Regions from separate parts of the Streptomyces sp. ML-6 genome, predicted to be linked through region 1. Evidence: riboswitches for the same ligand, from Rfam matches in the RefSeq annotation. Region 1 holds a riboswitch; the other holds the start of a gene.
What was found. A riboswitch is a leader RNA that binds a small molecule or an ion and turns the genes downstream of it on or off. The one in region 1 is predicted to bind glycine.
Positions count from the first base shown of each region.

Region 2: linked by a shared signal. The riboswitch ahead of gcvP (aminomethyl-transferring glycine dehydrogenase) and the one ahead of gcvT (glycine cleavage system aminomethyltransferase GcvT) in region 1 are both predicted to bind glycine.

Region 1 is NZ_JAOTIK010000001.1:5,749,676-5,755,540, forward strand. It holds gene OCT49_RS25545 (L-serine ammonia-lyase) at 1-452, opposite strand, end outside; gene glyA (serine hydroxymethyltransferase) at 611-1,870, opposite strand; gene gcvH (glycine cleavage system protein GcvH) at 1,893-2,270, opposite strand; gene gcvT (glycine cleavage system aminomethyltransferase GcvT) at 2,363-3,478, opposite strand; glycine riboswitch at 3,620-3,717, opposite strand; gene OCT49_RS25565 (AAA family ATPase) at 3,878-4,561, shown strand; gene OCT49_RS25570 (enhanced serine sensitivity protein SseB) at 4,689-5,471, shown strand; gene OCT49_RS25575 (enhanced serine sensitivity protein SseB C-terminal domain-containing protein) at 5,645-5,865, shown strand, end outside.
Region 2 is NZ_JAOTIK010000001.1:940,742-946,606, reverse strand. It holds gene OCT49_RS04145 (FHA domain-containing protein) at 1-464, shown strand, start outside; gene ftsR (transcriptional regulator FtsR) at 506-1,246, shown strand; gene OCT49_RS04135 (bifunctional nuclease family protein) at 1,300-1,773, shown strand; gene OCT49_RS04130 (MerR family transcriptional regulator) at 1,942-2,559, shown strand; gene OCT49_RS04125 (DNA polymerase IV) at 2,617-4,092, shown strand; gene OCT49_RS04120 (PRC-barrel domain-containing protein) at 4,017-4,397, opposite strand; glycine riboswitch at 4,499-4,595, shown strand; gene gcvP (aminomethyl-transferring glycine dehydrogenase) at 4,790-5,865, shown strand, end outside.

The sequences.
Region 1 (5,865 bases):
CCGCCGCCGACCGAGTAGTACGTCTTGTGCAGCAGCGTCCCGCCGTCCTGGTCGAAGGCGGTGACCGTCATGCCGTTGGCGTGGTACGGCAGTGCCTTGCGACGGTGCAGGACCAGCTGTTCGTCGGCGTCGAAGGCGATCTCGTGCATGCCGAGGAGGTTGATCCGGCCGGTGGCGCGGATGTGCTCCACCCGCTCGTCGGCACTCTCCACGTCGACGGTGCGGGGCGACTCGCCCTCCAGGCCGAGCAGGACGGCCTTGGGCGTGCCGTGGCCGTGCCCGGTCGCTCCGAGCGAACCGTAGAGCTCGGCCCGTATCGAGGCGGTGTGGGCGATCAGACCGTCGTTCTTCAGCCGGCGCGCGAACATGCGGGCGGCGCGCATCGGGCCGACCGTATGGGAGCTGGACGGGCCGATGCCGATCGAGAACAGGTCGAAGACCGAGATGGCCACGGGTGACTCCTCAGGGTTGGTAGACGTCGTTGTCTGCCGGGTGGTGCGGGTTACGGGCCGGCCGGTCCGGGGAGCGGCGGGGCACGGGATGGGGCACCGCGCTCACCGACCAGTGTGCGCGATGCCCCGTTCCGGCGTCTTACCAGAACTTGTCCGGACTACTTCAGGCCGGAGTACAGCGGGAACTTCTCGGCCAGCGCGACGACCCGGGCCTTCAGCGCGTCCGCGTCGTAGGACGGCTTGAGCGCGGCCGCGATGATCTCCGCGACCTCGGTGAAGTCCTCGGCCCCGAAGCCACGGGTGGCCAGGGCCGGCGTGCCGATCCGCAGACCCGAGGTGACCATCGGCGGGCGCGGGTCGTTCGGGATGGCGTTCCGGTTGACCGTGATGCCGATCTCGTGCAGCCGGTCCTCGGCCTGCTGGCCGTCCAGCTCGGAGTTGCGCAGGTCGACGAGGACCAGGTGCACGTCCGTGCCGCCGGACAGCACGGAGACGCCGACCTCGGTGACGTCCGGCTGCACCAGACGCTCGGCGAGGATGCGGGCACCCTCCAGGGTGCGCTGCTGGCGCTCCTTGAACTCCTCGGAGGCCGCGACCTTGAAGGAGACCGCCTTGGCCGCGATCACGTGCTCCAGCGGGCCGCCCTGCTGACCCGGGAAGACCGCGGAGTTGATCTTCTTGGCCAGCTCCTGCGTCGACAGGATGACACCGCCGCGCGGACCGCCGAGGGTCTTGTGCGTGGTGGTGGTGACGACGTGGGCGTGCGGCACCGGGTTGGGGTGCAGGCCCGCGGCCACCAGACCGGCGAAGTGCGCCATGTCGACCATCAGGTACGCGCCGACCTCGTCCGCGATCCGGCGGAACGCGGCGAAGTCCAGCTGACGGGGGTACGCGGACCAGCCGGCCACGATCAGCTTCGGCTTGGACTCCTTGGCCAGCCGCTCGACCTCGGTCATGTCCACGACGCCGGTCTCGTCGACGTGGTACGGGACCACGTTGTAGAGCTTGCCGGAGAAGTTGATCTTCATGCCGTGGGTCAGGTGACCGCCGTGGGCCAGGTTCAGGCCCATGATCGTGTCGCCCGGCTTCAGCAGCGCGAACATCGCGGCGGCGTTGGCCTGCGCGCCGGAGTGCGGCTGGACGTTCGCCGCCTCGGCGCCGAACAGCGCCTTGATCCGGTCGATGGCGATCTGCTCGACGACGTCGACGTGCTCGCAGCCGCCGTAGTAGCGGCGGCCGGGGTAGCCCTCGGCGTACTTGTTGGTGAGGACGGAGCCCTGGGCCTCCATGACCGCGACCGGAGCGAAGTTCTCCGAGGCGATCATCTCGAGGGTGGACTGCTGTCGGTGGAGCTCGGCGTCGACGGCGGCGGCGACGTCCGGATCCAGCTCGTGGAGGGAGGAGTTGAGAAGCGACATCAGGTGGTCCCTTGGGGTCTCTTTAGTTGCCGGAGAACTCGGTGTACTCGTCGGCGGAGAGCAGGTTCTCGGGCTCCTCCGCGATGCGTACCTTGAACAGCCAGCCGCCCTCGAAGGGAGCGGAGTTCACCAGCGACGGGTCGTCCACGACGCTCTGGTTCGCCTCGGTGACCTCGCCGGTCACCGGCGAGTACAGGTCGCTGACCGACTTGGTCGACTCCAGCTCGCCACAGGTCTCGCCCGCGGTCACCGTGTCACCGACCTCGGGGAGCTGGGCGTAGACGACGTCGCCGAGCGCGTTGGCGGCGAACTCGGTGATGCCGATCGTGGCCACACCGTCCTCGACGGCCGACAGCCACTCGTGCTCCTTGCTGTAACGCAGCTGCTGGGGGTTGCTCATGACCTGAATTCTCCTGTACGCGGGGGAGTGCTGATGAACGGTGGTCTTAAGGCGTGAGACGCGAATACGTCACTTTTGGGGAGGCGCGGGGGTCACTTCTGGCGCTTGTAGAACGGCAGGGCCACGACCTCGTACGGTTCGTGGGTGCCCCGGATGTCCACGGCGACGCCCGTGGTGCCGGGCGTGGCGTGTGCGGCGTCCACGTACGCCATGGCGATCGGCTTGCCGAGGGTGGGCGAGGGGGCGCCCGAGGTGACCTCGCCGATGACCTGGCCCTCGGCGACGACGGAGAAGCCGGCGCGGGGCACCCGGCGGCCCTCGGCGATCAGCCCGACCAGCTTGCGCGGCGGGGCGGTCTCGGCGCGCTCGGCGGCGGCCTCCAGGGCCTTGCGGCCCACGAAGTCGCCCTCCTTCTCGAACTTCACGACCCGGCCGAGACCGGCGTCGAACGGGGTCAGCGCCGTGGTCAGCTCGTGCCCGTACAGCGGCATGCCGGCCTCCAGGCGCAGCGTGTCGCGGCAGGAGAGCCCGCACGGGATCAGGCCGCGGGAGGCGCCCGCCTCGGTCAGCGCCTTCCACAGCTGCTCGGCGTGCTCGGGGGCGACGAACAGCTCGAAGCCGTCCTCGCCGGTGTAGCCGGTGCGGGCGATCAGCGCGGGGACACCGGCGACGGTGCCGGGCAGACCGGCGTAGTACTTCAGGTTGTCCAGGTCGGCATCGGTGACGGAGGCCAGGATGGCGGGGGACTCGGGGCCCTGGACGGCGAGCAGCGCGTACGCGTCGCGGTCGTCGCGCACCTCGGCGTCGAAGCCCCCGACCCGCGCGGCCAGCGCGTCCAGCACGATCTGGGCGTTGCCGGCGTTGGCGACGACCATGTATTCGGTCTCCCCGAGCCGGTAGACGATCAGGTCGTCCAGGATGCCGCCGTCCTCGGCGCAGATCATCGTGTAGCGGGCGCGGCCGGTGGCGACGGTGCCGATGTTGCCGACCAGCGCGAAGTTCAGGAAGGCCGCGGCCTCGGGGCCGGTGACGGTGATCTCACCCATGTGCGACAGGTCGAAGAGGCCGGCCCGGGTGCGGACCGCGTGGTGCTCGTCGCGCTCGCTGCCGTAGCGCAGGGGCATGTCCCAGCCGGCGAAATCGGTCATGGTCGCACCCAGCGAACGGTGCAGGGCATCGAGGGCGGTGAGACGGGGGGCGGTGCTCATGGACGTGACTCCCGGGGCATGACGACGAGGACGATCCCTCCCCATCTGTCATCGGAACCTGAGAGGTTCGCCGGGAGCCCCTGAACGGGGTCGGCTTGCACCTTGGGTGGAGCCGCAGGGCGGCCCGCTTTTCAGATCTGCCTCATCCGCACGGTACGGGGCCTGAGAGATTCAAGGGAGGAACTTGCTCCTTCGGCGCCCGGCACGCGCGGTCACCGGAACTCTCCCGCGCGGATTCAAACGGCCTGTATGTAGTTGGCCGGGTCATCATCGCACGCATCGGGCCGGAGTGGGGCGTCGGTCCCCCTGCGGGATTCGGCGGTGCGGACCATTGTCTCGCATTACCTTTTCTTTACACTTCAGGGGCATACGTGGGGTGACCCGTACAGGGGGAGGGTGATGACGTTGCGGCGATACGCGACGACCGCGGGCATCGCGCACGGAGCGATGCCCGCACAGCCGGGAGCTCCGGCCAGGGAGGCGCTCGGCCCGCACGCGCCCGTCGTGCGGGACCTGCGGGAGCGGACGGGGGGCGGTCCGCGCGCCCTGGACTTCGCGCCGGGCGACGTGGTGGTGGTCTCCGGGCTGCCGGGCAGCGGCAAGTCGACGCTCATCCGGCGGACGGTGACGACGGCGCACGCGATCGACTCGCAGGACACCCGCGAACGCTGGGCGGGGATGATGCCCCGCTTACTCCCGTACGCCCTCTACCGCCCGCTCGTCCGCGCCGCCCACTACTGGGGGCTGCGGCGGGCGCTGCGCTCGGGGGGATCCGTCGTCGTCCACGACTGCGGCACCCAGGCGTGGGTGCGCGGCTGGCTGGCCCGGGACGCCCGGCGCCGGGGCCGCGGCCTGCACCTGATCCTGCTCGACGTCACGCCGCAGACGGCGAGGGAGGGCCAGCGGGAGCGCGGGCGCGGGGTGTCCGGCTACGCGTTCGCCCGGCACCGCAGGGCCGTGGCCCGGCTGCTGCGGGCCACCGAGACCGGCCTGCTGCCGCCCGGCTGCGCCTCGGCGGTGCTGCTGGACCGGGAGGCGGCGGGAAGACTGGACCGGATCGGATTCACCGAGCCCGGGAGCTGAGCGGCCGGGGCGCAGTCGGCCGGGCGGGGCGCCGAGGGGCCGGTCGACCGGGGGTTCGAGGGATCGGGGCGGTCGCGGCGGCGGGCGTTAACCTTCTGCCGGAAGGCTCGGGCAAGAAGGGGAAGCAGTGGACATTCCGGCGCAGGTCCAGTCCCATCCGCAGGGCGGATGGCCGGCCAACGAGCTCGAAGAGGTGCTGATGGCCTCGGTGGGCAGCCCGGAGGCGGGCGGACGGCTCGTCGAGGTGCTCGGACGCAACCAGGTCTGGGTGCCCCTGCCCAACGGCGGCGGACCCGACTCCCCGGACCTCGACCTGCCGACGATGGAGATCGACGGCGCCCCGTACGTCCCCGTGTTCAGCTCCGAGCAGCAGTTCCTCGCCTGCGTCGGCGCCCACATGTCCTTCGCCGTCGCGCCCGCCCGCGAATTCGCCCGCGGCCTGCCCCCGCAGCTCGGCATCGCCGTGAACCCGGGCGGCGCGGTCGGGATGCCGCTGCCGCCGCCCGCCGTGGCCGAGCTCTGCCGGACCGGACGCACCCCGCTGGACGGCCCGGCCAGTGGCGGCCGGGTCCGGCTGTACGAGCCGGACTGGAAGGAGGAGCCCGTCGACTTCCTCTCCGCGGCGGCCGGCGAGTTCGAGGAGAGCGGCGTGGTGCTCACCGCGCGCCGGACCCTGGCCAGCATCGAGGGCGAGGACCCCGTCCTGTTCATCGGCGTGGAGCTCTCCGGCGGGGAGGGCGCGGACCTCAACGCCCCGATGGACGCCCCGATGGCCGCCCTCGGCCGCGCCCTCGGCCGGGTCGAGGTGCCCTGGCCGGTCAATCTCGTCCTGCTCGACGTGGCGCAGGACCCGGTGGGCGACTGGATGCGGGAGAGGATCCGGCCGTTCTACCAGCGGGCAGACCGCTAGGACGGGGTTCCAGGGCCCCGGACCGGACCGCGCGCCTCCGGCCCGCGGTGTCAAGCCGGTGTCAGGACCGGCGCATAAGCTGGTTTCATGGCTGGTGCCTCGGCATCGGGCCGCGCCCGGAGGCCCGGGGCGCGGTGGGCCGACACAGTGGAGTCGAAGAGGGGCGGGACCAGGTGAGTGCGTCAGGCACCGCGGCGGCCGGGCAGGTCGAGCACATGCTGCGCCAAGTGACGCCCGGGCGCTACGACGCGTACGAGGCGCTGCTGCAGGCCCTCGCGAACGACCGGGTCTGGATGCTCCTGTGGCACGGTGCGCCGGGCTCGCCCGACGCCCAGTACGGGAACATGGAGGTCGACGGCCTCGGCTACGCCCCCTGCGTGACCTCCGCGCAGGA
Region 2 (5,865 bases), 4.8 Mb from region 1:
GTGCGCCGCTGAGGGGCGGGATTCCCGAGCGTGCCTCGGAGACGACCTCGACCATCTCCATCTCCGGCCTCGAGGCGTACGAGTCGGAGACCACCGGGCAGACGGCCCTGCCGTCCCTCTCGCCCGAGGCACAGGCCGCGGTCGACGCCCTTCCGCTCGGCTCGGCGCTCCTGGTGGTGCGTCGCGGGCCGAACTCGGGCAGCCGCTTCCTGCTGGACGGTGAGCTGACCACGGCCGGCCGCCACCCGCAGAGCGACATCTTCCTCGACGACGTGACGGTGTCGCGTCGACACGTGGAGTTTCGCAGGAACCCCGACGGCAGCTTCACGGTCGGGGACGTGGGCAGCCTGAACGGCACCTACGTCAACCGTGAGCGCATCGACTCCGTGCCGCTGTCCAACGGCGACGAAGTGCAGATCGGCAAGTACCGGCTGGTCTTCTACGCGAGCCAGCGCGGCATCTGACCCGCCCCCCGACTCCGTCGGGGGGACCCCCAGGAAGGTCCATGCTGAGAACACCGACGGGCGGTGCCGTGACCGGCGCCGCCACCGCCGACGAGCGCCCGATGAGCATCGGCACGGTGCTCCTGCGCCTGCGGGACGAGTTCCCCGAGGTCACGATCTCCAAGATCCGCTTCCTGGAGGCCGAAGGGCTCGTCGAGCCGCAGCGGACCCCTTCCGGTTATCGCAAGTTCCACAGCGCCGATGTGGAACGCCTGGCCCAGGTGCTGCGCATGCAGCGGGACCACTACCTCCCGCTGAAGGTCATCCGCGAGCACCTCGACGCCCTCGCCCGCGGCGAGCAGTCCGCACTGCCGGCCGCGGGCGGCGTGCGGGAGCTCGTCGGCGGCCGGGAGACGGAACCGGGACGGCCCACCGCGGCCCGGATCGGCCGCGCCGAGCTGCTCGCGGCCGCCGAGGTCAGCGAGAGCGACCTCGACGAGTGGGAGTCGTACGGCCTGGTCGCTCCGACGGCCGAAGGCGGTTACGACGCCGAGATGGTCACGGTGGCCAAGCTTGTGGCGGATCTGGGCAGGTTCGGTCTGGAACCGCGTCACCTGCGTGCCATGCGGGCGGCTGCGGACCGTGAGGCGGGGCTCATCGAGCAGGTGGTCGCGCCTCTGCGCCGGCACCGGAATCCGCAGACCAGAGCACATGCGGAGGCCACCGCGAAGGAGCTGGCGGAGCTGTCCGTGCGGCTTCATTCGGCCCTCGTCCAGACCGCTCTGGGAATCCGGCTGCACTGATCGCGAGGGTGCCCGACTACCCAAACCTGCCGAGCACGTCCTAGGGTTGCTGTGTGAACGAGCTCGACGTTGTGGGTGTCCGGGTGGAAATGCCCTCCAACCAACCGATCGTGCTCCTGCGTGAAGTGGGAGGCGACCGGTACCTCCCCATTTGGATCGGTCCTGGTGAGGCGACCGCGATCGCCTTCGCCCAGCAGGGCATGGCTCCGGCCAGGCCGCTGACCCATGATCTCTTCAAGGACGTGCTCGAGGCCGTCGGCCAGGAGCTCACCGAGGTCCGCATCACGGACCTGCGGGAAGGGGTCTTCTACGCGGAGCTGGTGTTCGCCAGTGGTGTCGAGGTGAGCGCGCGGCCGTCCGACGCCATAGCGCTCGCGCTGCGCACCGGAACGCCGATCTACGGCAGTGACGGTGTGCTCGACGACGCGGGCATCGCCATCCCGGACGAGCAGGAGGACGAAGTGGAGAAGTTCCGCGAGTTCCTCGATCAGATCTCTCCGGAGGATTTCGGCACCAACAGCCAGTGACCGGTCCACGGGGCCGCCAGCAGCGCATCCGGCAAGCCTTTCCCGCTCGCGAGACATGGGAAACCACCCTCGGGGTGATTATCACTCGGCGTGCCGAGTGTGGCGATCGTTGACGCACCCCGAGTGACTGCCTACCTTCGAGATGGCAGGTCAAGGACGGAGGTCGGCGTGAGAAGCAGCGGCGACGGTACGGCGGCGGGTGGGCCGTATCCGCAGCAGGGGAGTACAGCCGACCACACCATCGTGCAGCCGGTTCAACCGGCCGCGGTGGCGGGGGACGGCGGGGCATTGGTCGGCGACATCGGCTACCGGGGGCCCACGGCCTGTGCGGCCGCGGGCATCACCTACCGGCAGCTCGACTACTGGGCGCGCACAGGGCTGGTGGAACCGAGCGTGCGCCCGGCGTACGGCTCCGGTACGCAGCGGCTCTACAGCTTCCGGGACGTCGTCCTGCTGAAGATCGTGAAGCGTTTCCTGGACACGGGCGTCGCCCTGCAGAACATCCGCACCACGGTGCAGCACCTGCGGGCCCGCGGATTCCAGGACCTGGAGCGGATGACCCTGATGAGCGACGGGGCCACGGTCTACGAGTGCTCGTCGCCCGACGAGGTCGTCGACTTGCTCCGGGGCGGTCAGGGCGTCTTCGGCATCGCGGTGGGCGTGGTGTGGCAGGACGTCGACGTCGCCCTGTCGCAGCTGCACGGCGAGCGGGTGGACACCGGCGAGACGCTGATCGGCAACAACCCCACCGACGAGCTCGCACGGCGGCGCAACCGCGCCGGCTGACCCCGTCGCGGCCCCGGGCCCGGCGATTGTCAGTGCCGTGGTGCAGCATCGGTTGATGTGAGAACCGCTCCCACCATCCTGCATCTGGACATGGATGCCTTCTACGCCTCCGTGGAGCAGGCGGCGAAGCCGAGCCTGCGCGGCAAACCGGTGGTGGTGGGAGGCCTGGGGCCCAGGGGAGTCGTGGCGACCGCCTCGTACGAGGCGCGGCGCTTCGGGGTCCACTCGGCGATGCCGACCGCGCAGGCGCGGCGACTGGCACCCAACGCGGCCTATCTGGTGCCCCGCTTCCAGCTGTACCGGACGGTCAGCAACCAGGTGATGGAGCTGCTCGCACGGCTCTCCCCACTGGTGGAGCCCCTCAGCCTGGACGAGGCGTTCGTCGATCTGGAGGCCGGTGGGAGAGCCGACGACACGGCTTCGGCGCGGGAGATCGGCGAGCAGCTGCGCACCGCCATCAGGGCGGTCACCGGGCTCACCGGCTCGGTCGGGCTCGCCGGTTCCAAGATGCTGGCCAAGATCGCCTCGGAGGAGGCGAAGCCGAACGGCTTGCGGGTCATCGAGCCGGGCACGGAACGGGAGCTGCTCGCGCCCATGCCGGTGCGGATCCTGCCCGGGGTCGGCCCCGCCACGGCGGACCATCTGCGCCGGGCCGGGATGACGACGGTGGACGACCTGGTCACGGCGGGGGAGGCCGAGCTGGTACGTCTGCTGGGCAAGGCGCACGGCGGCTCGCTCCACCACATGGCGTTCGGCCACGACGACCGGCCCGTGGTCGCGGAGCGCGACGCGAAGTCGGTGTCGGTCGAGGACACCTTCGACGTCGACCTGCACGACCGGGTGCGGGTCAGGGCGGAGGTGGAGCGGCTGGCCGACCGGTGCGTCCAGCGGCTGCGGGGCGCGGGCCGGTCCGGGCGGACGGTGGTCCTCAAGGTGCGCCGGTACGACTTCTCGACGCTCACGCGGTCCGAGACGCTGCGCGGGCCCACGGACGACCCCGCGGTGGTCCGTGAGGCCGCCGCACGGCTCCTGGAAGCCGTGGACACCACCGGGGGCGTCCGGCTGCTCGGAGTGGGCGTCACGGGGCTCGCCGACTACACGCAGGAGGACCTCTTCGCCCAGGCCGCGGGCGAGCGGACCGCCGAGGGGCGGACCTCGGCCGGGGAGCCGGCCGAGGAGGCGACGACGGCGAAGGACGACCGGACCGGACCGGCGGACGGCCCGCGACCGGAACACCCGGCCGCCCCCGACGACCCCGCCGCGCGGCACTGGCACGCCGGGCACGACGTGCACCACGACACCTACGGGCACGGCTGGGTGCAGGGCAGCGGCATCGGGCGGGTGACGGTGCGGTTCGAGGAGCCCGACTCGGCGCCCGGCCGGGTGCGCACGTTCCGGATCGACGACGCGGCGCTGCGGCCGGCCGATCCGCTGCCGTTGGTGCGCGAACCGGCGGACTACTCCTCCTGGCCCGCCAGCCTGCCGAAGTCCCGGTCGGGGCCGACCGCCTCGGGCGGGGAGTCCAGACCGTAGTGCCGGTAGAGCTGGAGCTCCTGTTCCGGTGAGAGGTGGCGGCCGACACCGAAGTCGGGCGCGTCCTTGATCAGCGCGCGGTCGAAGGGGACACGGAGCGTGTCGTCCACGAATTCGCTGGGTTCCAGCGGGACGAACGCGTCCCGGCTGAAGAGTCCGGTACGTACGGCCGCCCATTCGGGCACACCGGTCGCGTCGTCGAGGTACACCTCGTCCACGGTTCCGATCTTGGTGCCCCTGCGGTCGAATGCCTTGCGGCCGATCAGGCTGCGCGGATCGATGTCGCTCTGCACGATCCCTCCCATTGGTCGCGGCTACTCCACAAGCACTACAAAAGGGCAGATTCGGGGGGTCGGCCACTCGAGGGTTCGGCGAAGAACCCCGCTGGTAGGCTGGTGACGGCCGCTGACCCCGTGCGGGAGAGTCCTCCGGAACTGATCCGAAGGCGCCGAAGGAGCAAATCCTCCCCGGAATCTCTCAGGCCCCCGTACCGCACGGACGAGGTCACTCTGGAAAGCAGGGCGGGTTCCGTGCGGCCGGGTGCCGAAGCGGTTCCCTTCCTCACCGACGGTGAAAGCCGGCAGGCCGTAGGGCATGCCGGTGAAGCTCTCAGGTTGAGATGACAGAGGGGGAGGCCGTCCGGGCACCCGCGCCGAGGTGCCCCTCGCAGGTCGTGACAGACCAGGAGGCCTCCACCATGACCCCCCGTCGCACCCCGCTCTCCCAGCTGGAGCAGGGCATTCCGTTCGAGCAGCGGCACATCGGCCCCGATGCCGAGGCGCAGTCGAAGATGCTCGCCCAGGTCGGGTACGGCTCGCTGGACGAGCTCACCGCGGCCGCGGTGCCCGACGTCATCAAGAGCACCGAGGCACTCCGGCTGCCGGGCGCGCGAACCGAGGCCGAGGTCCTCGCCGAGCTGCGCTCCCTCGCGGACCGCAACCAGGTGCTGGCCCCGATGATCGGGCTCGGCTACTACGGCACCTTCACCCCGCCGGTGATCCTGCGCAACGTCATGGAGAACCCCGCCTGGTACACGGCCTACACGCCGTACCAGCCGGAGATCTCCCAGGGCCGCCTGGAGGCGCTCCTCAACTTCCAGACCATGGTCGCCGAGCTGACCGGACTGCCCACCTCCGGCGCCTCCCTGCTCGACGAGGGCACCGCGGCCGCCGAGGCCATGGCGCTCTCCCGGCGCGTCGGCAAGGTGAAGAACGGCGTCTTCCTGGTCGACGCCGACGCCCTGCCGCAGACCATCGCGGTCATGGAGACCCGGGCCGAGCCGACCGGTGTCGAGGTCGTCGTCGCCGACCTGTCCGACGGCATCCCGGCGGAGATCGCCGAGCGCGGCGTCTTCGGCGTGCTGGTGCAGTACCCGGGCGCCTCCGGAACCGTCCGGGACATCCGGCCGGTCGTCGAGCAGGCCCACGAGCTCGGTGCGATCGTCACCGTCGCCGCCGACCTGCTGGCCCTGACCCTGCTCACCTCGCCGGGCGACCTGGGCGCGGACATCGCGGTCGGCACCACTCAGCGCTTCGGTGTGCCGATGGGCTTCGGCGGACCGCACGCCGGGTTCATGGCCGTGCGCGAGAAGTTCGCCCGCAGCCTGCCCGGCCGCCTCGTCGGCGTCTCCGTCGACGCGGACGGCAACAAGGCCTACCGGCTGGCCCTGCAGACCCGCGAGCAGCACATCCGCCGCGAGAAGGCGACCAGCAACATCTGCACCGCGCAGGTGCTGCTCGCCGTCATGGCCGGGATGTACGCCGTCTACCACGG